Regions from separate parts of the Streptomyces herbicida genome, predicted to be linked through region 4. Evidence: riboswitches for the same ligand, from Rfam matches in the RefSeq annotation. Region 4 holds a riboswitch; each other region holds the start of a gene.
What was found. A riboswitch is a leader RNA that binds a small molecule or an ion and turns the genes downstream of it on or off. The one in region 4 is predicted to bind cyclic di-AMP.

Region 1 (5,697 bases), on a different contig from region 4:
AGCCCGAGCAGCACACCGGCGGCGCCGACCCGACCCAGCAGTGGGAATGGGGCACCCAGGCCTTCGAGACCGGTGCGTACGACGCCACGCAGTGGAACTCCGACGGCAGCGTCGTCACCACCGAGCCCGAGCAGCAGGCCGAACCCTTCGACCAGCAGGCGACCGCCACCTTCGACCAGCACTCGTACGAGGATCCCGCCCGCGAGGAGCTCGGCTACGAGCACTACGAGGATTACGAGGACGACGCCTTCGAGGGAGCCGTCCCGCACGAGGACGAGTCGACTGCCACGGGCGAAATGCCCGCAGTAACGCCACTGCTGGACGATCAGGAAGAGATCACCCCGGTCCCGGCCACGCGTGCGGGCTCACGCGGCGCGACACGTTCCCGCCGCCGTACGCCCCCCAAGCGCTCCGCGCTGCTGACCGTGGCCGTGCCTTCGGTCTGTGTGATGGGGGTGGCCGGGATCGCCGCCGCCTCCGTCGGCAATCTGAACCTGATCGGCGGCGGCAAGGACACCAGCGCCTCCGCAGCGGAGACGAAGTCGGTGAAACCGTCCGCCGCCAACAACCAGCTGGACACCCAGCTGGAGAGCCTGTCCGCCGGCGCCGACGACTTCGCCGACCGGGCCAGCCGGACCCAGGAGCGCATCGACCTCAAGGCGCAGCAGGTGGCGCAGCAGAAGAAGGCTGCGGCCGAGGCGGCCCGCAAGGAGCGGCTGCGCCCGAAGTATGTGCTTCCGGTCCTGCAGAAAGGGCTCAGCGCCTATTTCGGCCAGGCGGGCGTGAACTGGATGTCCGTGCACACGGGCATCGACTTCCCCGTCTCGTACGGCACGACGGTGATGGCCGCGACCGACGGCACGGTCCGCACCCAGTGGAACAGCGCCTACGGCAACATGATGATCGTGACGGCCAAAGACGGCACGGAGACCTGGTACTGCCACCTCTCCAGCTACCGGGTGGCCTCCGGTACGAGCGTCAAGGCCGGCGACCCGATCGCGTACTCCGGCAACTCGGGCAACTCGACCGGCCCGCACCTGCACTTCGAGGTCCGGCCGGCGGGCGGTTCGGCCATAGACCCGCTGCCGTGGCTGCGCAGCCATGGCCTGGACCCGACGTAGGTCCCCAGCCTCCTCCACGAGTGAATGAGCCTCCGCCGGACCGGCGGGGGCTCATCGCGTGGACCTACAGCTTCTCCGGTGGGCCTACAGCTTCTCCACCGGGGCGTAGCGCAGCAGCAGCCGCTTCGGCTTCGTGTCGCCGAAGTCGATCGTTGCCTCGGCGTTCCCTCCTGTGCCCTTCACCGCGACGACCGTGCCGAGTCCGAACTGGTCGTGCGTGACCCGGTCCCCGACGGCCAGGGACACCACCGGCTTCTCCGCGGTCCGGCGCGTGGCGAACCCGGAAGCGCCCGACGCCGACGAGCGGGAGCGGGACGAGGACAGCGAGGCTGCCACACCGGAGGCCGGCCCGGAGGAGACCGGCGCCGCCCCTCCCGTCCGCTTCCACTGCACATGGGCGGGCGGGATCTCCTCCAGGAAGCGGGAGGGCGGGTTGTACGAGGGCTGCCCCCACGCGCTGCGCATCGCCGAGCGGGTGAGGTAGAGCCGCTCCCGCGCGCGGGTGATGCCGACGTACGCCAGGCGCCGCTCCTCCTCCAGCTCCTTGGTCTGGCCGAGGGCGCGCATGTGCGGGAAGACGCCGTCCTCCATGCCGGTGAGGAAGACGACCGGGAACTCCAGGCCCTTGGCGGTGTGGAGGGTCATCAAGGTGATGACGCCCGACCCCTCCTCGTCCTCGTCGGGGATCTGGTCCGAGTCGGCGACCAGGGCGACCTGCTCCAGGAAGTCGGCCAGCGTACTCCGCTCACCCTCCCCGCGCTCCTGCTCGAACTCCAGGGCCACGGCGGCGAGTTCCTGGAGGTTCTCGATACGGGTCTCGTCCTGCGGGTCGGTGGAGGCCTGCAGCTCGGCGAGATAGCCGGTGCGCTCCAGTATCGCCTCGAGGACCATGGCCGGTCCCGCGCCGGACTCGACGATCGTGCGGAGGTCCTCCATCAGCACGTTGAACCGCTTGACGGCGTTCGTCGACCGCGCCGCCATGCCGTACGCCTCGTCGACCCGGCGCAGCGCCTGCGGGAAGCTGATCTTCTCGCGCTGGGCGAGGGCGTCGATCATCGCCTCGGCGCGCTCGCCGATACCGCGCTTGGGGACGTTGAGGATCCGGCGCAGCGGGACGGAGTCCTCCGGGTTGGCCAGGACACGCAGGTAGGCCAGGACGTCCCGGACCTCCTTGCGCTCGTAGAAGCGGACGCCGCCGACGACCTTGTAGGGCAGGCCGACGCGGATGAAGACCTCTTCGAAGACACGGGACTGGGCGTTGGTGCGGTAGAAGACGGCGACGTCGCCGGACTTCGCCTCGCCCGCGTCCGTGAGGCGGTCTATCTCGTCGGCGACGAACTGTGCCTCGTCGTGCTCGGTGTCGGCGACATAGCCGGTGATCTGCGCGCCCGCGCCCGCGTTGGTCCACAGGTTCTTGGGGCGGCGGGACTCGTTGCGCTCGATGACCGCGTTGGCGGCGGAGAGGATCGTCTGGGTGGAGCGGTAGTTCTGCTCCAGGAGGATCGTCGTCGCGTCCGGGTAGTCCTCCTCGAACTGGAGGATGTTGCGGATCGTCGCGCCGCGGAAGGCGTAGATCGACTGGTCGGCGTCACCCACGACGCACAGCTCGGCGGGCTGGAGGTCGTACTCGCCGGGCGGTACGTCCACCGGGTGCTCGGCGGTGCCGACGAGCTCGCGCACGAGGGCGTACTGGGCGTGGTTGGTGTCCTGGTACTCGTCGACGAGGACATGGCGGAAGCGGCGGCGGTAGTGCTCGGCGACGTCCGGGAAGGCGCGCAGCAGGTTGACCGTCGTCATGATCAGGTCGTCGAAGTCGAGGGCGTTCGCCTCGCGCAGCCGCGACTGGTAGAGGGCGTAGGCCTGGGCGAGGGTCTTCTCGAAGCCGTCGGTGGCCTGGGCGGCGAAGTCCTCCTCGTCGATCAGCTCGTTCTTCAGGTTCGAGATCTTGGCGCTGAAGGACTTCGGCGGGAAGCGCTTGGGATCGAGCTCCAGGTCGCGGCAGACCAGGGCCATCAGACGCTTGCTGTCGGCGGCGTCGTAGATCGAGAACGACGACGTGAAGCCGAGCTTCTTGCTCTCGCGGCGCAGGATGCGCACACACGCGCTGTGGAAGGTCATCACCCACATCGCGTTCGCGCGGGGGCCGACGAGGTGCTCGACGCGCTCCTTCATCTCGCCCGCGGCCTTGTTGGTGAAGGTGATCGCGAGGATCTGGCCCGGGTGCACGTTCCGCTCGGCCAGCAGGTGGGCGATGCGGTGCGTGAGCACGCGGGTCTTGCCGGATCCGGCGCCGGCCACGATGAGCAGGGGGGAGCCGGCGTGCACGACGGCCGCGCGCTGGTTCTCGTTCAGCCCCTCCAGCAGCGCTGCGGCGTCGATCACCGGGCGCGCGGCGCCGTCGCGGTAGTACGCGTCCCGGTCCGGAGGCACGTCGAACTTCCCACCGAACAGATCGTCCGGAACCGGCTCCGGAGCGTGATCGTCCTCGGGCGGCGGCGGGGGTTCCTCCTCGCGCCCGTGAGGGGCCTGGAGGTCCGCCAGGAAGCTGTCGTCAAAGAGGCTGCTCATCGCTCTCCGAGTCTAGGGTGCCCCACCGACAATCGACCGCCGCCCCGGAAAACAGGACCGGCCCCGCGCGCGGGGGATCTTCCCGATGCATGAGCCGGACAACTGTCTCACGCTCCGGAAGCATGCTGTCACACGGGCGGAACTCTGCCTTCAGGTCACAAAAATGTATCGGGCATATCGCCCATCAACCTTCACACGGGCCACACCAGTTGGCTACCGTCTCGGGCGGGCCGTACGACCCCCACCGGCGAACGTCGCCGGACCGCGCGGCCTCCGCCGAGTCCGGTGCGCCGCCACGGCAGCCGGAGCCGGGGACCCAACCGACCTTGGGGTGAATCGGCCCAACCTCCCTCCGGAGCAAGGGCCGTAGGGCAACCCTTCCGAACCACCCGCCCGAACCCGACAGCTAACTCGGTAGGCGGAACGTGGAAGGAGTCGCCTCCCTTGGCGTCGCACCGCAAGTCGCGCCCCGCGAGTGCCCTGGTAACAGGCATACGCACCCCCGCCATCGCCACCGCCGCGCTCACCTCCGTGGCTCTGCTGTCCCAGACCGCCAATGCCACCCCCTCCGCCGACGGCGACAAGCCGAGCATCGAGGAGGTCGAGAAGAAGGTCGACGACCTGTACCGCCAGGCGGAGTCGGCGACCGAGAAGTACAACGCGGCCAAGGAGAAGTCCGGCAGTCAGCGCAAGAGCGTCGACTCCCTGCTGGACGACGTGGCCCGGCGCACGGACAAGCTCAACAAGGCACGTGAGGAACTGGGTACGTTCGCCGCCGCCCAGTACCGGACCGGGGCCGCCGCGCCCGACACCGCCACCTTCCTGCTCTCGGACTCCCCGCAGGACTACTTCGACCAGACCCAGCTGATGGGCCGGATGACCTCGCGGCAGAAGGGCGCGGTCGACGACTACATCACGCAGCAGTCGGCGACCATGAAGAAGCGGCAGGAGGCCGCCAAGAGCCTCCAGACGCTGACCGAGTCGCAGAACGAGCTGAAGACCGCCAAGGCCACCGTCCAGAAGAAGCTCGCCTCGGCTCGCGAGCTGCTGTCCAAGCTGACGGCGCAGGAGAAGGCCCGGCTCGCCGCGATCGAGAAGCAGAAGCAGGAGGAGGCCGCGCGCAAGGCCGCGGAGCTCGCGAAGAAGCAGGCGGCCGCGGAAGCGGCGAAGAAGGCCGCCGCCGCGAGTTCCTCGAGCTCCTCCGGTTCTTCGGGCTCCTCGGGCTCGTCCACCTCGACGGGTTCGACGGGTTCGACGGGGTCGACCGGTTCGACGGGCTCGACCGGCTCCTCCTCGGACTCCTCCTACACCACCAAGGCCGAGAAGGCGATCGCCTTCGCCCGCGCCCAGATCGGTAAGCCGTACGTCTGGGGCGCCACCGGCCCCGGCTCCTACGACTGCTCCGGCCTCACCTCGGCCGCCTGGCGGGCGGCGGGCGTCAGCCTCCCGCGCACCACCTACGACCAGGTCAACGTGGGCACCACGGTCTCGCTCACCAACGCCGAGCCCGGCGACCTGATCTTCTTCTACGACGACATCAGCCACGTCGGCATCTACATCGGCAACGGCATGATGATCCACGCCCCGAAGCCCGGCGCCTACGTCCGCGAGGAGTCGATCTACTACGGCGGCGAGTCGATCATCCACAGCGTGGTGCGGCCGGCGTGAGAGACCACCGTGGGGCAGGGGCGCGAGCGCCGCGGCCGATGTGAACCCGAGGCGCACGCGACCCTGTCCCGCACCCGCGCGTTTTTCCCGGCACGCGCGCGCGTGCCCCGCTCGCAAGGTGCGCACGGCTCCCTAGCATCGGGCCCATGCCCGCCTCCTCACCCCTTCGCGCCTGGTGGAAGCGGCGCCCGCCGACGGCCGGGGCCGCCGTGATGGCGACCGGCATCGTGTCGGTCGGGCTGCAGCTGGCGGGCTACGAGGCCCTGTCCCTGTTCGCCCTCGCGATGGCCTCGGTCGCCTGGCTGGCACTGGCCGTGGACTTCGCCGTGGGGCTGCTGCG
Region 2 (5,697 bases), on a different contig from region 4:
CGGCAGGCCTGGCCGTGGGCTGTTTCCGTCCTCCTTCCGTGCCCGACGGCATCTCACGGCTGAGGCTGACCGCCCGCGCGGACCTCTCCGAGGCCGAGATCGAACGCGCTGTACGTGTGATCGGCGAGGCGCGACCATGAGTCGGCGTGACACGGCCGTGCGCCGCCTGGGCGGAACCGATCAATAGCGATCGGTCGGATCGGGTCGTACGGGGATCAGCGGAACGTGGCCAGGAACCCCGCCCAGCTCTCGGGGGAGAAGAGCAGCGCGGGTCCGGCCGGTGCCTTGGAGTCGCGCACGGCGAGCAGTCCGGTCAGCGGACCGGAGCGCGGCCGTGCCGCCTCCACGCAGTTGTTCGCTCCCGTGCTGTAGCTGCTGCGCAGCCACCGCACGCCGTGCAGATCGGTACTGGAAGGTACGTTCCGAGGCAGTGCAGACATGGTGCCTCCTTACGCGCCGTCAGCTATCCCGGCGATGTAATCCAACGATTCCTCGGGCGAAAGGGCGTGGATCCGAAGGGTGTTGAAGGCCTCGGAGTAGGCCTGGAGGTCTTCTTTCCGTTCGAGATAGAGGCTACTCGTCAAGTGGTCGAGAACAACCACATCCAGATCAGCCGTGCTCGGAAATGAGAAGATAACGAAAGGGCCCGTGATGCCGATGTGAGCGCCGGCGGCGAACGGGAGAACCTGAAGCCTCACTTGGGGCAGTCGCGCCGCCTCTACCAGCCGTTCCAGCTGCCGCGCCATGACGCCAGGGCCGCCCACCTCCCGCCGCAGCACCGCCTCGTCCAGGACGGCACTCAGCTCCAGCGGCGGCTGTGACCGCAGCACGTCCTGCCGGGCCAGCCGCACCTTGACCAGCGCGTCCAGCCGCTCCTCGGCGTCGTCGAAGCCGCTCACGGCCGCCCGGGTCACCGCGCGGGCGTACTCCGGCGTCTGCAGCAGCCCCGGGACCACCGATGTCTCCAGCGTGCGCATCCCGCGCGCCTGCGACTCCAGGCTGATGAAGTCCCGGTAGGCGGGCGGCAGCACCCCGCGGTACGCGTGCCACCAGTGGTGTCGGCCGCCGACGTCGTCCGAGCCCGCCAACACCATCAGCAACTCGCGCAGTTGGCCGTCCACCACGCCGTACGCGTCCAGGAGTAAACGCACATCGGCCGGTTTCACCCCACTGGTGCCCGTCTCGATTCGGCTCACCTTCGACTGGTGCCAGCCCACCAGCCGGGCCGCCTCACCACTCGTGAGGCTCGCGCCGGTGCGCAGCGCGCGCAGTTCGGCGCCCAGTTTCCGGCGGCGTACCGCGGGACCGTTCTGCATGGGCTACTCCCTACTCCCTTCGAGCCGCCCAAATACGGTCTGCCGTCGCAGAGTTCACCGCTTCGAGCGACAGATATATGCATATCTTGGTGGATCGCCCCCGTGACACGTGCCGTAATGGCAGTCTGACGACGAAGCACCAGTCCGGGACCGTACTCGAACCATCCGGCTCCGTGCCGGACTGCGGTCCCGTGGGAAAGGGACGACGTCGTCATGGCAGACCATCTGGAAGCATCCGTCACTCTGCCGAGCGATCCCGCCTCGGTCTCCGCGGCCCGTTCCTACGCGCTGGCCACTCTCGCGGAATGGGGCCTGCCACCGGACACGGAAGTGGCCGACACGGTCCGGCTCATCGTCTCCGAACTCGCCACCAATGCCGTACAGCACACCTTCGGTCAGTCACCCACCTTCACGGTGGACCTCGTGCTCGATCGTGACGAACACCTGCGCATCGGCGTCACCGACAGCCATCCGCGCTTCCCGAAGAGACTGCCCGCCGCCGTCCAGCAGGACAACGGCCGAGGCATGGTGATCATCCGCTGGCTCACCGCCGAATGCGGCGGCAAGCTACGGGTCAGGCCCACCCGCGAGGGCGGCAAGACCGTCTCCATCGAACTTCCCTGGACGGTACCCGCCCAGCCGGTCACGGCGGCGGGACAGCAGGAGCCGTAGCACTCAGGCCCCCGGCGTCCGATACGCACGCCCGAACGCCCCGCGCAGCAGGGCCCGGAAGGTGTCGGCGGCCGGAGCCACCTCGTCGGCCCGGAACGCGACCGAGATCGTCCGGCGCAGTTCTCCCGCTCCCAGCGGGCGCACCCCGACCGGAGTGACCGCCGTCCGCGCCACCATCTCCGGTACGACGGCCACGCCGAGCCCGGCACTCACCAGCGCGCACACCACGGCGTACCCCGGGGTCGGCACCAGCACGGACGGCGTTGCCCCCGCCCGGGCCAGAAGCGCCTCCACTCCCTGCCGGGCGGGCAGTTCCGGCGCCATGCTGACCAGCGGCTGACCCGCCAGCCCCGACAGCGGCAGCCGGGAGGAGTCACTGCTCAGCGCATGCCCCGGGGCGGTCACCAGGACCAGCTCCTCGACCAGCACCGGCTCCAGACCCACCGAGGACGGCACCGGAACCGGCTCCGCCGGGTGATACGCGTGCGTCAGCGCCAGGTCCACCTCCCCGGCCGCCACCGCCGCCACGCCGGTCGGCGGATCGTAGTCGGCCACCGACAGCTCCACATCAGGATGCGCCCGGTGGAACGCGCTCAGCACCGGCGGCAGCAGATGGGTCCCGGCCGTCGGAAACGTACCGAGCCGGAGTGTGCCGCCCGACAGACCGGCCAGCCGGGCCAGTTCGTGCCGGGCCTGCTCCAACTCGTCGAGCACCCGGCGGGCCCGGGCCACCAGCAGCTCGCCCGCGTCCGTCAGCCGCGCCCCGCGGTGGTGCCGGACCAGCAACGCCGTCCCCGCCTCCCGCTCCAGCTTGGCCAGCTGCTGGGAGAGCGCCGGGGGTGTGTAGCCGAGCCGCTCGGCGGCACGGGTGATGGACCCCGCCTCCGCCACCGCGACGAGGGCGGCGAGTCGGATGGGGTCGTACATACCGGTTGCCCGCCCAAAGGAATGCTTAAGGTTCACCCAGGATATCCGAAATACCTGCTGAAGGCCCGTCCGCGGGAGGCTGGGGGCCATGGACGGACAGCTCATCGCCTTCACCGGGATCGCCGCCGGCATGGTCGCCATGCCCGGCGCCGACTTCACGGTCGTCGTACGCAACGCACTGGTCTCCCGCCGGGCGGGCATCGCCTGTGCGCTCGGCATCGCGGGCGGGCTGCTCGTCCACACGGCTCTGGTGGCCGCGGGGGTCGCCGCGGTCCTGGTCGCCGTGCCCCCGCTGTTCCGCGCCCTGCAACTGCTCGGCGGCGCGTATGTGCTGTATCTGGGCGGACGGACGCTGTGGTCGCTGCGGCAGCCGCAGAGCGGCGACACGGACAGCGGCACTCCGTCGGCCGCGCACCCGCTGCGTCAGGGGTTCATGACCAATGCCCTCAACCCCAAGGCCTCGCTGACCTTTCTCAGCCTGCTGCCCCAGTTCGTACCGGCGGGCAGCTCCGCGCTGCCCAGGACCCTGCTGCTCGCACTGATCGTGATCGGGCTGACCCTGGTGTGGTTCCCGACGGTGGCGCTGCTGGTGGACCGGCTCGGCCGGTGGCTGCGCCGGCCGCGGGCCGCCATGGCTCTTCGGTCGGCGACCGGTGTGGCGCTGACGGTTCTGGGCGCGGCCCTGCTCCTCGAACCGTTCCTGACGTGACACCAGGTCAGGCCGGAGCGGGACCCGAGGGGGTGACGGCGCCACAGGCCTGCCACCCCCTCGGGCGGGTCAGCTGACCCGGCCGTACCAGACGCTCCTCGTCCAGATCTTCTGCAGCTTCACCACGTCCCCGGTCTTCGGGGCGTGCCAGATCTTCCCCTTCCCGGCGTAGATCCCCACGTGGTACACGCTGGAGCCCGAGTGGAAGAAGACCAGGTCACCGGCCTTGCGGTGCTTGGCCGAGATGTGGTGGGTCTTGTTGTACTGCTGGGCGGCCGTACGGGGCAGGGTCTTGCCCGCCTTCTTGTACGAGTACAGCGTCAGCCCGGAGCAGTCGAACCTCCGCGGCCCGGTGGCGCCCCACCTGTAGGGGGACCCCTTCTTGGAAGCCGCGACCTGGAGTGCCTTCGTCGCCATCGTCGCGGCCGATGCGTCGGCGGCGACACCCGGAACCACGATCGAGCCGCCCACGGCGGCGATGGTGAGGGCCGAGGCCGTACCGGCCCGGGCCATGAGCGACGGGACACGATTGAGCGCAGTCATGCGCAACCCTTCGTCAGCCGCCTGTGAAGGATGACCTGTCGGATTCGGGCTGGCGAAGTAGCCCGGCCGCGTTGCCGCGGCTTCACCCCAAGGGCTGCTCGGAACGAACAAACAGACGAACGAACATCCGTTCCGGCGACCCGTCTTGCTTGGGTCCTCCACTCCTGCCGATCCACTCCTGTCGACCGGTCATCCGGGCGGCGGCAGGACTCGGCGTCCGCCCGGACCGCCCCGCCGCTGTGGCGGGGGCTTGTCGTCAGACAGGGATCTTCACTCACAGGTGTCCGAAAATCCCAATGGAATCGGGGATTTGTGGCGTTACTCACCACTCAGCCGTTCGGGTGGACACCGCTGTGTTCGAGTCAAGGTCGAGGGGGTCGGGGACCCCCGGACCAGCGCGGAAGCGTCTCACCGTCCCCCTCGGGCAAGCGTGTTGCGCAACCTCCACGGCCTTGGAAACGGACCCGCGACTACTCCAAACAGCGGTACACCTTTTGGGTCGTTTCAACTCCGTTCCGGACGGCAGTGCGTCAATCGGCGGCGTCGGGTGGGACGGTGACCCTCGCCGTCCGGCGTTCGCCGTCCAGCACCCGCAGTGCGCGCGCCAACGTGGCCGCGTGCAACTCCGTCTCGCCGCGCTGGTGCATGAGGGTCAGCGCGTCGCGCAGCTCCACCGCCGCACGGACCAGCGCCTGGGCGGCCCGCAGCCCGCGGTAGGTGTCCTCGTGCTGGGCCGGATTGATCCGGCCCAGGAGGTCGACCACATCGAGGTAACGGTCGATCAACTCACCCTCGGCCCGCGTCAGGGCAGGCAGCGGAGGCAGCTCCGGAGGCAGCATCCGCCGGCTCACCCCGCGTCCCGAGCGGCGCGGGAGGCCTTGCGGCTGGGGATGATCCCGTCCACCAGCCCGTGCTCCAGCGCGCCCGGCGCGTCCAGGATCAGATCCCGCTCCAGGTCCTCGTGGACCTGCTCCGGGCTGCGTCCGGTGTGCCGAACGAGCATTTCTTCGAGGAGGGTCCGGGTCCTGGCCAACTCCTCGGCCTGGATGACGAGGTCACTCGGCTGGCCCTCCACCGGCTCGGGCAGCGAGGGCTGCCCGAGCAGCACACGCGCGCCGGGCAGCGCGAACCGCTTGCCCGGCGTACCGGCGGCGAGCAGCACCGCGGCGGACGAGCCGGCCTGTCCCAGGCAGATCGTCTCCACGTCGCAGCCGACGTACCGCATCGTGTCGTAGACGGCCGCCATCGCGCTGAACGAGCCGCCGGGCGAGTTCAGATACAGCGAGATGTCCCGGTCCGGGTTGTCGTGCTCGAGATGCATGAACTGCGCCATCACGTCGTTCGCCGACGTGTCGTCGATCGGCGTGCCCAGGAAGACGATCCGCTCCTCCAGCAGCTTCGAGTACGGATCCAGCGTGCGGTGACCCGTGCTGGTGCGCTCGGTGAACTCGGGCAGGACATAGCGGGCGGACGGTCGGGACATGGCGTACCCCTCCTTGCGGCAGAGCCGTCTCCGGCAGAGCTCTCCGT
Region 3 (5,697 bases), on a different contig from region 4:
CCGCTGCCCGACTACTGGCCCTTCGAGTCCCCGCTCGACGGCCGTGAGGAGTACCCGGTCGAGGGCGGCCCCCGCTTCGTCCGCCCCGCCCTGTCCGTGCGCACCGAGGAGCGGCGCGGCACCGAGTGGGCCTTCGAGGCGTACGAGACGGAGGGCGACGAACTGCGGCTGCGCTTCCGGGACGGCGGGCTGTCCGTCACGCTGCACTACCGGATGCGCGGGGACGTGATCGAGCGCTGGGTGACCGTGGGCAACCAGGGGCACGCGCGCGTGGAGCTGCTCCGCGCCGACCCGGCCACCTGGACCCTGCCCGACCGTGAGGGCTGGCGCCTGTCCCAGCTGCACGGCCGCTGGGCCGCCGAGTCCCTGCTGACCCGGGCCCCGCTCACCCACGGCGAGAAGGTCATCGGCAGCCGCCGCGGCCACACCGGTCACCAGCACCTGCCCTGGGTCGCGCTCGACACGGACGCCACCGAGGAGCAGGGCGAGGTGTACGGCTGTGCGCTGGGCTGGTCGGGGTCCTGGCGGATCGGGGTCGCCCAACTCCCCGACGCGCGCGTGCAGATCACCGGTGGTGCCGGCTACGACGACTCGGGTCTGCTGATGCTGGCCGAGGGGGAGTCGTACACGAGCCCGGTCTTCGCGGGCCTGTGGAGCGACGGCGGCTTCGGCGGTGCGAGCCGTGCCTGGCACGCCTATCAGCGGGCCCATGTGATTCCGGACGCCGACCGGGACCGGCCCGTGCTCTTCAACTCCTGGGAGGCCACGAACTTCGACATCTCCGAGGAGCAGCAGGCGACGCTCGCCCGCCGGGCGGCGTCGATCGGCGTCGAGCTGTTCGTGGTCGACGACGGCTGGTTCGGTGCCCGCACCAGCGACCGCGCCGGACTCGGCGACTGGACGCCCAACCCCGACCGCTTCCCGAACGGCCTCAAGCCGCTCGCCGACCACGTGCACGCCCTCGGTATGCAGTTCGGCATCTGGGTCGAGCCCGAGATGGTCAACCCGGACAGCGAGCTGTACCGCGCACACCCCGACTGGGTGCAGTATCAGTCGGGACGAAAGCGGACGGAACTGCGCAATCAGCTCGTGCTCAATCTGGCCCGCGAGGACGTCCAGGAGTATCTCTGGGAGCAGCTCGACGGTCTGCTCTCCGGTGCCCCCATCGACTATGTGAAGTGGGACTTCAACCGTTGCTTCACCGACGCGGGCTGGCCCGGCGAGCCTTGTCCGCAGCGCCTGTGGGTGGATCACGTGCGTGCCCTCTACGCCCTGCTGGACCGGCTGCGGGCGGCCCACCCGGGCGTCGCGTTCGAGTCCTGCTCGGGTGGCGGCGGCCGGATCGACCTCGGTGTCATGAGCCGCACCGACCAGGTGTGGACCTCCGACAACACCGACCCGCTCGACCGCCTCCGCATCCAGCACGGCTTCAGTCAGATCCACCCGGCCCGGATCATGGCCGCCTGGGTCACCGACAGCCCGAACGCCCAGCTCAACGGCCGGGTCAGCTCGCTGCGCTTCCGCTTTGTGAGCTCCATGGCCGGAGTCCTCGGGGTCGGCGGCGACCTCGCGGAGTGGACGCAGGAGGAGCTTGCCGAGGCCAAGGAGTGGGTGGAGCTCTACAAGGACATCCGCCCGGTCGTGCAGCGTGGCGAGCAGTACCGGCTGCGGGCCCCGGAGGGCGGGCTGAGCGCGGTGCAGTACGTGCTCGGAGACGAAGCGGTGGTCCTCGCCTGCCTCCAGGCTCAGCACTACGGCGAGCCGCCCCCGGCGCTGCGGCTGCGCGGCCTCGACCCGGCGGCAGCGTACGAATGCCGCGAAACGGGCGAAGTTCACCGTGGTGCCGTACTGCTGCACCACGGGCTGCGCACCGGACTTCGCGGCGATCTCGACGCGGCGGTTTTCCGTCTACGGCGCATCTGAACCATCTGCCCGAATTAGTCATTTAAATCCAACTCGCTCTGGAATGAGAGGGTCTGGGTGCAGGTGCGTGAGGAGCGTCATATTCGTGACCGTCCGTCGCGCGTCATGTTCACGTAATTCACGTGCCTTTCCTGGGAATTGATCGGACGAACGGCGCGGGAATTCACAGAGGGTGACTGGGAATTCCCGTAACGGATCAAGCGAAAGCCGGACACAAGGAACCATCTGCTTGTCCGTTCGCATCTTGCTCGCTTACGTTCGCCACCAATCCGGACGGAACGCCGAATCCTGCCGCCGCCCGGAGTCCGCCCAAACTCACCCGTGTACGGCAGGAGCGGGGGACCCACCAGGTACCAATGCCTGTTCCGGTCTCCGGGACGGCCAGGGGTGAAGTCGCGCCTCGCGCGGCCGGGCAGCTCCAGCCCGAACCCGACAGCTCACCTCGCAGGCGCCGGAGAGGAATTCGCCATGCCCGCGAAGGGTAAGCACCGCCGCCCCAAGCCCCGCCGCTTCAGCCGTTCGGTCGCCGTCGCCGGTACCGGCGGCGCGGCGCTGGCTCTGCCGTTGATCGGGGCCACCGGTGCCCATGCGGCCACCTCGCAGTCCGTATCCGCACAGGCCGTGCAGTCGGTTCCGGCCGTCGCGAAGAAGGCCGCGCCGGCGCATTCGGGCGTGCGTACCTACACGGTGAAGACCGGCGACTACCTTTCGAAGATCGCCGAAGAGCAGAGCGTCCGAGGCGGCTGGCACCGGCTCTACCGGGACAACCGCGAGGCCGTCGGCGACAACCCTTCGCTGATCCACCCCGGCCTGAAGCTCGCCCTCGGCGGGAAGGCCGCGGGCGCCGCCAAGCCCTCGGCTCCGGCTCCCTCGCGGTCGTCCGCGTCCTCATCCGCGTCGAAGTCCGCGTCGAAGTCGTCCGCGTCGAAGTCGTCCGCGTCGAAGTCGTCCGAGACGGAGTCCTCCGCGTCGAAGTCGTCCGCGTCGAACCCCGCGAACGCCTCCGACGTCTCGACCGAGAGCGCCGGAACCGTACAGGCCGCCGTCGCCTCGTCCGGCTACACCCTTCCGGTCTCGGACGCCGCCGTCGGCACCGGCTACCACGTCGCGGGCAGCATGTGGTCCAGCGGCTACCACACCGGCGTCGACTTCGTCGTCCCGACCGGCACCTCCCTCAAGGCCGTGGCCGCGGGCACGGTCGTCTCCGCGGGCTGGGGCGGCGCGTACGGCAACCAGGTCGTCGTCAAGCTCGACGACGGCTACTACGCGCAGTACGCCCACCTCTCCCAGATCTCCGTCTCGGCCGGTCAGTCCGTCACCGCCGGCCGGCAGATCGGGCTTTCCGGCGCGACCGGCAATGTGACCGGCCCGCACCTGCACTTCGAGATCCGCACCACGCCGAACTACGGCTCGGACGTGGACCCGGTCGCCTACCTCCGCTCGCACGGCGTGCCCGTCGCCTGATCGTGTCGGGCACCCGTCCCGACCCCCACGCCGCCGAAGGCCGGACCCCTGCCCCCCGGGTCCGGCCTTCGGTGTTGCTGGGCAATCGATGCGTCAACCCGCCCGATCGGCGCCATATTCCCGCGTTGGCAAACTATTTAGGAGTGTCTTATCTCACCGTTCGTCAACCCCTTCCTACGATCGCGTAGGTCACATCCGAAGGTGAATCATGGGCCGATGTGGCAGACGATTCGAAGAGTGACAGCAGATCAGTGATCGGGTCGTACGTGGCGGTGGGGGACAGCTTCACCGAGGGCGTCGGCGACCCCGGCCCCGACGGGGCATTCGTCGGCTGGGCCGACCGGTTCGCGGTACTTCTCGCGGACCGTCGGCCCGAGGGCGACTTCAAGTACACCAATCTCGCGGTACGCGGGAAGCTGCTCGACCAGATCGTGGCCGACCAGCTCCCGCAGGCCGTCGAGCTCGCCCCGGACCTGGTGTCCTTCTGCGCGGGCGGCAACGACATCATCCGTCCCGGCACCGACCCGGACGAGGTGGCCGAGCGCTTCGAGCGGGCGGTCGGGCAACTGACCGAAGTGGCCGGCACGGTCATGGTGACGACCGGGTTCGACACCCGAAGCGTGCCCGTGCTCAAGCATCTGCGTGGCAAGATCGCCACGTACAACGGGCACGTCCGGGCCATCGCCGACCGCTACGGCTGCCCGGTGCTCGACCTGTGGTCCCTGAAGACCGTTCAGGACCGGCGTGCCTGGGACGACGACCGGCTCCACCTCTCACCCGAGGGGCACACGCGTGTGGCGCTGCGTGCCGGCCAGGCCCTCGGCCTGGAGGTCCCGGCCGACCCGGAGCAGCCGTGGCCCCCGCTCCCGCCCCGCGGCACGCTCGACGTCCGTCGCGATGACGTCCACTGGGCCCGCGAATATCTGGTCCCGTGGATCGGGCGGCGGTTGCGCGGGGAGTCGTCGGGGGACCATGTCACCGCCAAGGGGACGCTGTCCCCGGACGACATCAAGATGCGGATCGCCTCGGTGGCCTGAGGGCCCCGCTCGGCGTGCACGGCGCGACGGCGCGGGAGCGTTCACCGCTCCTGCGCCGTCAACGCCTCCCGGTCCAGGCCCAGTTCCCGGGCGAGGGCCTCGTCGACCCACTCCTGCGCCCGGGACCGCGGGACCGCGCCCGCGTAGGACGTGAGCTGAACGGCGAGCCCGTCGAGCAGGGCCGTCAGCCGCAGGGCCGTACCGCCCGGGTCGGGGCACTGGAACTCGCCCGCCGCCACGCCCTCCGCGATGACCTCGGTGATGGCTGCCTTCCACTGCCTGTCCAGGTCCCGGGTGACCTCGCGCAGGGCGGGCTCGCGCAGGGCCACCGCCCAGCCCTCGATCCACAGCCGCCAGCCCTTGGCCTGACCGGTGGGCGCGTACCAGCGCACCGCGGTCCGCAGTCGGCGCAGCGCTGTCGTACGGCGGCTCAGCAGCTTGCGCAGATGCGTCAGGTCGTCCTGGGCCGCATGGGCGAACGCGGCGGCGACGAGCTTCTCCTTCGTCGAGAAGTGATACAGCACCAGTGCGTTGCTCACACCGAGGGCCGAGGCCACGTCGGCGATCCTGACCGCCGCCACGCCCCGCGCCTCGATCTGCTCGACGGCGGCCCGCAGCAGTTCCTCCCGCCGCTCCGCCACGCTCAACCGCACTCTCGCCACGCGGTCACCCTAATCCGTTTCGGTCCACGAACCGGTAGTCGACCCTGATGCGACGCTCCTCGTCGAGGACCAGGAACTCCAAGCCGCCACCCGTCACCCGGCCCTCCTCCCGGTGGAAGGACTCCCAGCCCCAGTAACCCCACTTCCCGGGCTGCCCGGAGGCACCGACGACGGCGACCGAGGCGGGATCGAAGAACGATTCGGGCAGGGGCTCGGCCGCTGTCGCGGTGCTGGGTGGCGGGTGGCGGGTGGAGGAGGCTCTTCGGGATCCGTCACCGGTACCACCCGAACCGGTCCGCGATCACCGGCAGCCGGTCGGCCACGATGGCGTGCGCGGCCGCCCTCGGGGTCGTGCCGTCGGCCTCCGCGCGAGCCAGCATGCGGTCGATGAGGGTGCGCATGGAGCGCCGGGTGTAGGCGAACGCCTCGTCCGCGTCGGGGCCGATGTCGCCGAACAGCGTCCACCACCACCAGGCGTTCGTCCCCGAGTTGACCACCACGTCCGGCAGCACGATCACCCCGCGCGCGGACAGCAGCTCCTCCGCCGCCGGCAGCATCGGCATGTTGGCCGCCTCCACGATCCAGCGGGCGGTGATCCGCTCCTGGTCGGC
Region 4 (5,697 bases):
TCTCGAAGAACCCCGCGCATCACGACGAGCCCGCGCACGCCAAGGGCAAGACCGGCATCCCCGGTGAGCGCAAGGCGGAGCTGATGACGCATCTGCTCAACATCGACCCGCCGGACCACACCCGGCTGCGCCGACTGGTCAGCAAGGCGTTCACGCCCCGCCGGGTCGCCGAATTCGGCTCGCGCGTACAGGAACTGACGGACCGGCTCATCGACGGGTTCGCTGCCGAGGGAACCGCCGACCTCATCCACGAGTTCGCCTTTCCCCTCCCCATCTACGCCATCTGCGACATGCTCGGCGTTCCGCGCGAGGACCAGGACGACTTCCGGGACTGGGCGGGGATGATGATCCGGCACGGGGGAGGGCCGCGCGGCGGGGTCGCGCGGTCGGTCAAGAAGATGCGGGGCTATCTCGCCGAGCTCATCCACAAGAAGCGCGCGGCCCTGCCCGACAGTCCCGCTCCCGGCGAGGACCTCATCTCGGGGCTGATCCGTGCCTCGGACCACGGCGAGCACCTCACCGAGAACGAGGCCGCCGCGATGGCCTTCATCCTGCTGTTCGCCGGGTTCGAGACGACCGTCAACCTCATCGGCAACGGCACCTACGCCCTTCTCAATCATCCCGAGCAGCGGCACCGTCTCCAGGCGTCCCTCGCCCGCGACGAACGGGACCTCCTGGAGACCGGCGTCGAGGAACTCCTGCGCTACGACGGACCGGTCGAACTGGCCACCTGGCGGTTCGCCACGGAGGCACTCGCCATCGGCGGGCAGGACATCGCGTCCGGCGACCCCGTCCTGGTGGTACTCGCCGCCGCCGACCGGGACCCGGAGCGGTTCGCCGATCCGGACGTTCTCGACCTCGGCCGACGTGACAACCAACACCTTGGATACGGCCACGGCATCCACTACTGCCTGGGTGCCCCCCTTGCCCGGCTGGAGGGCCAGACCGCGCTCGCCACCCTCCTCACCCGCCTCCCGGACCTCAGACTTGCGGTGGATCCGGCCGATTTGCGGTGGCGTGGCGGGCTCATCATGCGTGGACTGCGCACTTTGCCCGTGGAGTTCACTCCCGTCCGGTAAGTGGGGGAAGTGCGGCCTGCTGCGGCTCGGATCTGATGAATCATCAACTATGTGATCTTCACGTGATCTACGCGGCATTAACTTGTGACAAGTGATCGTCAGTGGATACGTTCAGTCGACAGCGCGGTACGTCGGCTTTCTGTGCCGCGCCGGTCATCGCTGTCGCACGAAAGGCTTCCGCATGCTCTCCGGGAACGGTCGTCACCGTCGCCCCCGTCAGGCTCCGGCCATCCTCGTCGCGGCCGGAGTGACCGGCTCCGCCATCGCCATCCCGCTCCTCGGTGCCGCGAGCGCCAACGCGGCCGACGGCACCACATGGGACAAGGTGGCCGAGTGCGAGAGTGGCGGCTCCTGGAGCGCCGACTCCGGCAACGGGTACTACGGCGGCCTGCAGATGTCCCAGGACGACTGGGACAAGTACGGCGGCCTCGAGTACGCCTCCAGCCCGGACGAGGCCAGCCGATCGCAGCAGATAGCCGTCGCGGAGAAGGTTCTCGCCGACCGGGGCACTAAGCCCTGGGCGACCTGTGCGCTGCTCTCCGGGCTCACCGCGAGCTCCGGGTCGGTCGACGTCGACACCGGCGTCTCGGGGTCCGGTTCGTCCGGCTCGTCTGGCTCGTCTGGCTCGTCCGATTCTTCGAGCTCCTCCGGCTCCTCTGTTTCGTCCGACTCGTCCGACTCGCCTTCGAAGTCGGACTCCTCGGAGGAGGCCTCGCCCTCGACAAGCGCCGACAAGGACAGCGAGGCGAAGGACAACGATAAGAACGAGGACAAGGGCGAGGATTCCGCTAAGTCGGACAAGTCGGATTCTGCGGGTTCGGGCGACTCGCAGGGGAGCGGCGATGCACCCACAGAAGCCCCCAAATCGGGCGACTCCGACAACTCGTGGCAGAACGGCGGGTCTTGGAGTCTGGTCGACACCGGCGCCGTCGGGGGCGGTCGTCACCGTGGGACCAGTGCGGACGAAAGCACAGCAAACGGTCAGGACTCCGCCTCCGTGGGCCGTCACGCCTCGCGTACCTACACGGTCCGCGACGGCGACACCCTCGTGTCCATCGCCGACTCCCTTGACGTCGACGGCGGATGGCGTGCGCTCTATGCCGCCAACAAGGCGGCCATCGGCGCCGACCCGAACGACATCACCGCCGGTCAGACCCTGGACGTCGGTACCGAAAACGGCGGAAAGTAGCGGGAGTTGACGCCCCACTTTCACGCCTAATGTCCGGTTTGGTGAAAGTGTGGGATGAGTCTCAGAAGCCCTGATCGTCTTTGAAATTCCCCGGATCGCGTGTCTACGGTCGAGTCCGCTCGTCACCACGAGCCCCGGCTGTCGCAACGCCGAGTCCTGCCAGCGGCCGCACGGGAACAGTCGTCGCGTCACGCGCCGTAGGCAGGAGCGGGGGACCCAAGGTAAGTGCCGCGCCGGGCAGTTGAGCCGGAGCGGCTAGGGGTGGAGCCACGCCTCCCAGTGGAGGTGTGGCCGGGCAACTCAACCGGCCCGAACCCGACAGCTCACCTCGCAGGCGTCGGTGAGGGGATCCATCCATGCTGTTTTCCGTCAAGGGCAAGCACCGTCGTCCCTCGAAGGCCAAGGCCACGCGTGCCATCGCGCTCGCCGGTGTCACCGGCGCCGCCATCGCCGCCCCGCTGATGGCCTCCGGCACCGCCGCCGCCGCCACTGCCTCCGAGTGGGACGCCGTCGCCAAGTGCGAGTCCGGCGGCAACTGGTCGATCAACACCGGCAACGGCTACTACGGCGGTCTGCAGTTCTCGGCGTCGACGTGGGCCGCGTACGGCGGCACGAAGTACGCCGGCACCGCGGACAAGGCCACCAAGGCGCAGCAGATAGAGATCGCCGAGAAGGTCCTCGCCGCCCAGGGCAAGGGCGCCTGGCCGGTCTGCGGCACGGGCCTGTCCAGCGCCCCCTACGGCGGCGCCGCGGCGAGCTCCTCGAGCACCGCCACCCGCTCGACGGAGAAGCCGGCCGCCTCCCGCTCCGCCCAGCGCCCGGCCGCCAAGACCGTCACCACCCCGACCGGCAAGAAGGTCAAGAAGGGGGACGGCGAGTACAAGGTCGTCAAGGGCGACACCCTCGGCTCGATCGCCCAGAAGCACAAGGTCAAGGGCGGCTGGCAGAAGCTGTTCAAGCTGAACAAGGACATCGTCCAGGACGCGGACCTCATCTACCCGGGCCAGCAGCTGCACCTGAAGTGACAGGCGCCTGGTAGCCGAATCACAGGCCGCTCCCCACCGTGCTCCCCGCAGTGGAGGGCACGTGGGGCCCGCCCCCCCCCGTCCCCACGGTCTCCCCGCCCCGGTGCGTATTCCCCCGTACGCGCCGGGGCGGGGTTTGTTCCAGGGCCGCTGTGCTCGTGCTTGGGCCGCTGTGCTCGTGCTTGGGCCGCTGTGCTCGTGCCGTTCCGCCGGAGCCGTCCCTCTCGCCGCGTTCTTCTCGCGATGTTTCTCGAGCCGTTCTCCACCCCGCCTTTGTTTCGAGCCGGAACAATGGGTACGGTCGAACCCTGTCCACGGGACGGTCGGTCGGTGGCCGATGCCCCCGGGACGGTTAGGCTCTAGTCGCAAGGCACCCCAGCCCCGCACTTCCAGCGTCACATCCCAAGAAGGAGATGCTCGTGCCGTCCATCGACGTCGTCGTAGCCCGGGAAATCCTGGACTCCCGAGGCAACCCCACGGTCGAGGTCGAGGTCGGCCTCGACGACGGCAGCACGGGTCGTGCCGCCGTTCCGTCCGGCGCCTCCACCGGTGCCTTCGAGGCCATCGAGCTCCGCGACGGTGACCCGAACCGCTACCTGGGCAAGGGCGTCGAGAAGGCCGTCCTCGCCGTGATCGAGCAGATCGGCCCGGAGCTGGTCGGCTACGACGCCACCGAGCAGCGCCTGATCGACCAGGCGATGTTCGACCTGGACGCCACCGACAACAAGGGCTCGCTCGGCGCCAACGCCATCCTCGGCGTCTCCCTCGCCGTCGCCCACGCCGCCTCCGAGGCCAGCGACCTCCCCCTCTTCCGCTACCTGGGCGGCCCGAACGCGCACCTGCTGCCGGTGCCGATGATGAACATCCTGAACGGCGGCTCGCACGCCGACTCCAACGTGGACATCCAGGAGTTCATGATCGCCCCGATCGGCGCGGAGTCCTTCTCCGAGGCCCTGCGCTGGGGCGCCGAGGTGTACCACACCCTGAAGAAGGTCCTGAAGAGCAAGGGCCTGTCCACCGGTCTCGGCGACGAGGGTGGCTTCGCCCCGAACCTCGGCTCCAACCGCGAGGCCCTCGACCTCATCCTCGAGGCCGTCAAGCAGGCCGGCTACGTCCCCGGTGAGCAGATCGCGCTCGCGCTCGACGTCGCCGCGTCCGAGTTCTACAAGGACGGCAAGTACGAGTTCGAGGGCAAGTCCCGCTCGGCCGCCGAGATGACCGAGTACTACGAGGAGCTCGTGGCGGCCTACCCGCTCGTCTCCATCGAGGACCCGCTGTTCGAGGACGACTGGGCCGGCTGGAAGGTCATCACCGACAAGCTCGGCGACAAGGTCCAGCTGGTCGGCGACGACCTGTTCGTCACCAACCCCGAGCGCCTGGCCCGCGGCATCGAGGAGGGCACCGCCAACGCCCTGCTCGTGAAGGTGAACCAGATCGGCTCCCTGACCGAGACCCTGGACGCCGTCGAGCTGGCCCAGCGCAACGGCTTCAAGTGCATGATGTCGCACCGCTCCGGCGAGACCGAGGACGTCACCATCGCCGACCTGGCCGTCGCCACCAACTGCGGTCAGATCAAGACCGGCGCCCCGGCCCGCTCCGAGCGCGTCGCCAAGTACAACCAGCTGCTGCGCATCGAGGAGATCCTCGACGACGCCGCGGTGTACGCCGGCCGCAGCGCGTTCCCCCGCTTCAAGGGCTGACCCTTCCCGGGGTAAGGCTTAGCCAGTCGTACGTACGTCCCCGTACGCGGTCCCGTACCGTGTCCGGGGACGTACGCACGTATGAGGGAGGCGGGGACATGGCCGCGAAGGACCGGGACCGGTTCTCCACCGCGACCAGACTGCGGCTGTTCGGCGAGCAGACGGCGGCCCGGGTCTACCGCTCCCAGACCAAGCGGCAAGCCCGCCGCTCCCGGCTCACCGGCCGGGCCGCGCTGCTCGCCCTGGTGCTGTGCACGATGGTGGTGGCCCTGGCCTATCCGATGCGGCAGTACGTCTCCCAGCGCGCCGAGATCGCCAATCTGGAACGGCAGAAGCAGCGGGCCCAGGAACGGGTCGAGCAGTTGCGCGACCTCAAGGCGCGCTGGCAGGACGACTCCTTCGCCGAGCAGCAGATCCGCCGGCGGTTGCACTATGTGATGCCGGGGGAGACCGGTTACGTCGTGATCGACCCCGGTGCGGCCAAGCAGGCGCACGCTTATCTGGGGGCGGCCGACCGCCCCTGGTACGCCAACGTCTGGGACGGGGTCGACAAGTCCGACGCCTCCGACCAGTGAGCCGGCGGCGCTCAGAGGGCCCCGGCCAGTGAACCGACAGCCAGAGAAAGACAGCCTGAAGACAGTCATGGAAACGCCTCCGCGCCCCACTCCGCGCACCGAGCCCACCGACGCGGACGTCGAGGCCTT

Region 1: linked by a shared signal. The riboswitch ahead of Q8A52_RS07870 (C40 family peptidase) and the one ahead of Q8A52_RS04105 (transglycosylase family protein) in region 4 are both predicted to bind cyclic di-AMP.
Region 2: linked by a shared signal. The riboswitch ahead of Q8A52_RS35785 (C40 family peptidase) and the one ahead of Q8A52_RS04105 (transglycosylase family protein) in region 4 are both predicted to bind cyclic di-AMP.
Region 3: linked by a shared signal. The riboswitch ahead of Q8A52_RS10225 (M23 family metallopeptidase) and the one ahead of Q8A52_RS04105 (transglycosylase family protein) in region 4 are both predicted to bind cyclic di-AMP.

The regions. Positions count from the first base shown of each region.
Region 1 is NZ_JAUYWJ010000003.1:167,136-172,832, reverse strand. Features, by position in the region: gene Q8A52_RS07880 (M23 family metallopeptidase) at 1-1,121, shown strand, start outside; gene pcrA (DNA helicase PcrA) at 1,206-3,689, opposite strand; cyclic di-AMP (ydaO/yuaA leader) riboswitch at 3,954-4,125, shown strand; gene Q8A52_RS07870 (C40 family peptidase) at 4,134-5,357, shown strand; gene Q8A52_RS07865 (tellurite resistance/C4-dicarboxylate transporter family protein) at 5,504-5,697, shown strand, end outside.
Region 2 is NZ_JAUYWJ010000021.1:112,158-117,854, reverse strand. Features, by position in the region: gene Q8A52_RS35815 (8-amino-7-oxononanoate synthase) at 1-140, shown strand, start outside; gene Q8A52_RS35810 (DUF397 domain-containing protein) at 216-440, opposite strand; gene Q8A52_RS35805 (helix-turn-helix domain-containing protein) at 450-1,316, opposite strand; gene Q8A52_RS35800 (ATP-binding protein) at 1,530-1,988, shown strand; gene Q8A52_RS35795 (LysR family transcriptional regulator) at 1,992-2,915, opposite strand; gene Q8A52_RS35790 (LysE family translocator) at 3,004-3,624, shown strand; gene Q8A52_RS35785 (C40 family peptidase) at 3,694-4,167, opposite strand; cyclic di-AMP (ydaO/yuaA leader) riboswitch at 4,171-4,377, opposite strand; gene Q8A52_RS35780 (hypothetical protein) at 4,698-5,006, opposite strand; gene Q8A52_RS35775 (ATP-dependent Clp protease proteolytic subunit) at 5,015-5,650, opposite strand.
Region 3 is NZ_JAUYWJ010000004.1:117,840-123,536, forward strand. Features, by position in the region: gene Q8A52_RS10220 (alpha-galactosidase) at 1-1,923, shown strand, start outside; cyclic di-AMP (ydaO/yuaA leader) riboswitch at 2,220-2,387, shown strand; gene Q8A52_RS10225 (M23 family metallopeptidase) at 2,392-3,387, shown strand; gene Q8A52_RS10230 (SGNH/GDSL hydrolase family protein) at 3,639-4,424, shown strand; gene Q8A52_RS10235 (TetR family transcriptional regulator C-terminal domain-containing protein) at 4,466-5,086, opposite strand; gene Q8A52_RS10240 (Glu/Leu/Phe/Val dehydrogenase dimerization domain-containing protein) at 5,359-5,697, opposite strand, start outside.
Region 4 is NZ_JAUYWJ010000002.1:88,822-94,518, reverse strand. Features, by position in the region: gene Q8A52_RS04115 (cytochrome P450 family protein) at 1-1,079, shown strand, start outside; gene Q8A52_RS04110 (transglycosylase family protein) at 1,261-2,268, shown strand; cyclic di-AMP (ydaO/yuaA leader) riboswitch at 2,452-2,620, shown strand; gene Q8A52_RS04105 (transglycosylase family protein) at 2,625-3,293, shown strand; gene eno (phosphopyruvate hydratase) at 3,707-4,993, shown strand; gene Q8A52_RS04095 (FtsB family cell division protein) at 5,092-5,568, shown strand; gene Q8A52_RS04090 (DUF501 domain-containing protein) at 5,636-5,697, shown strand, end outside.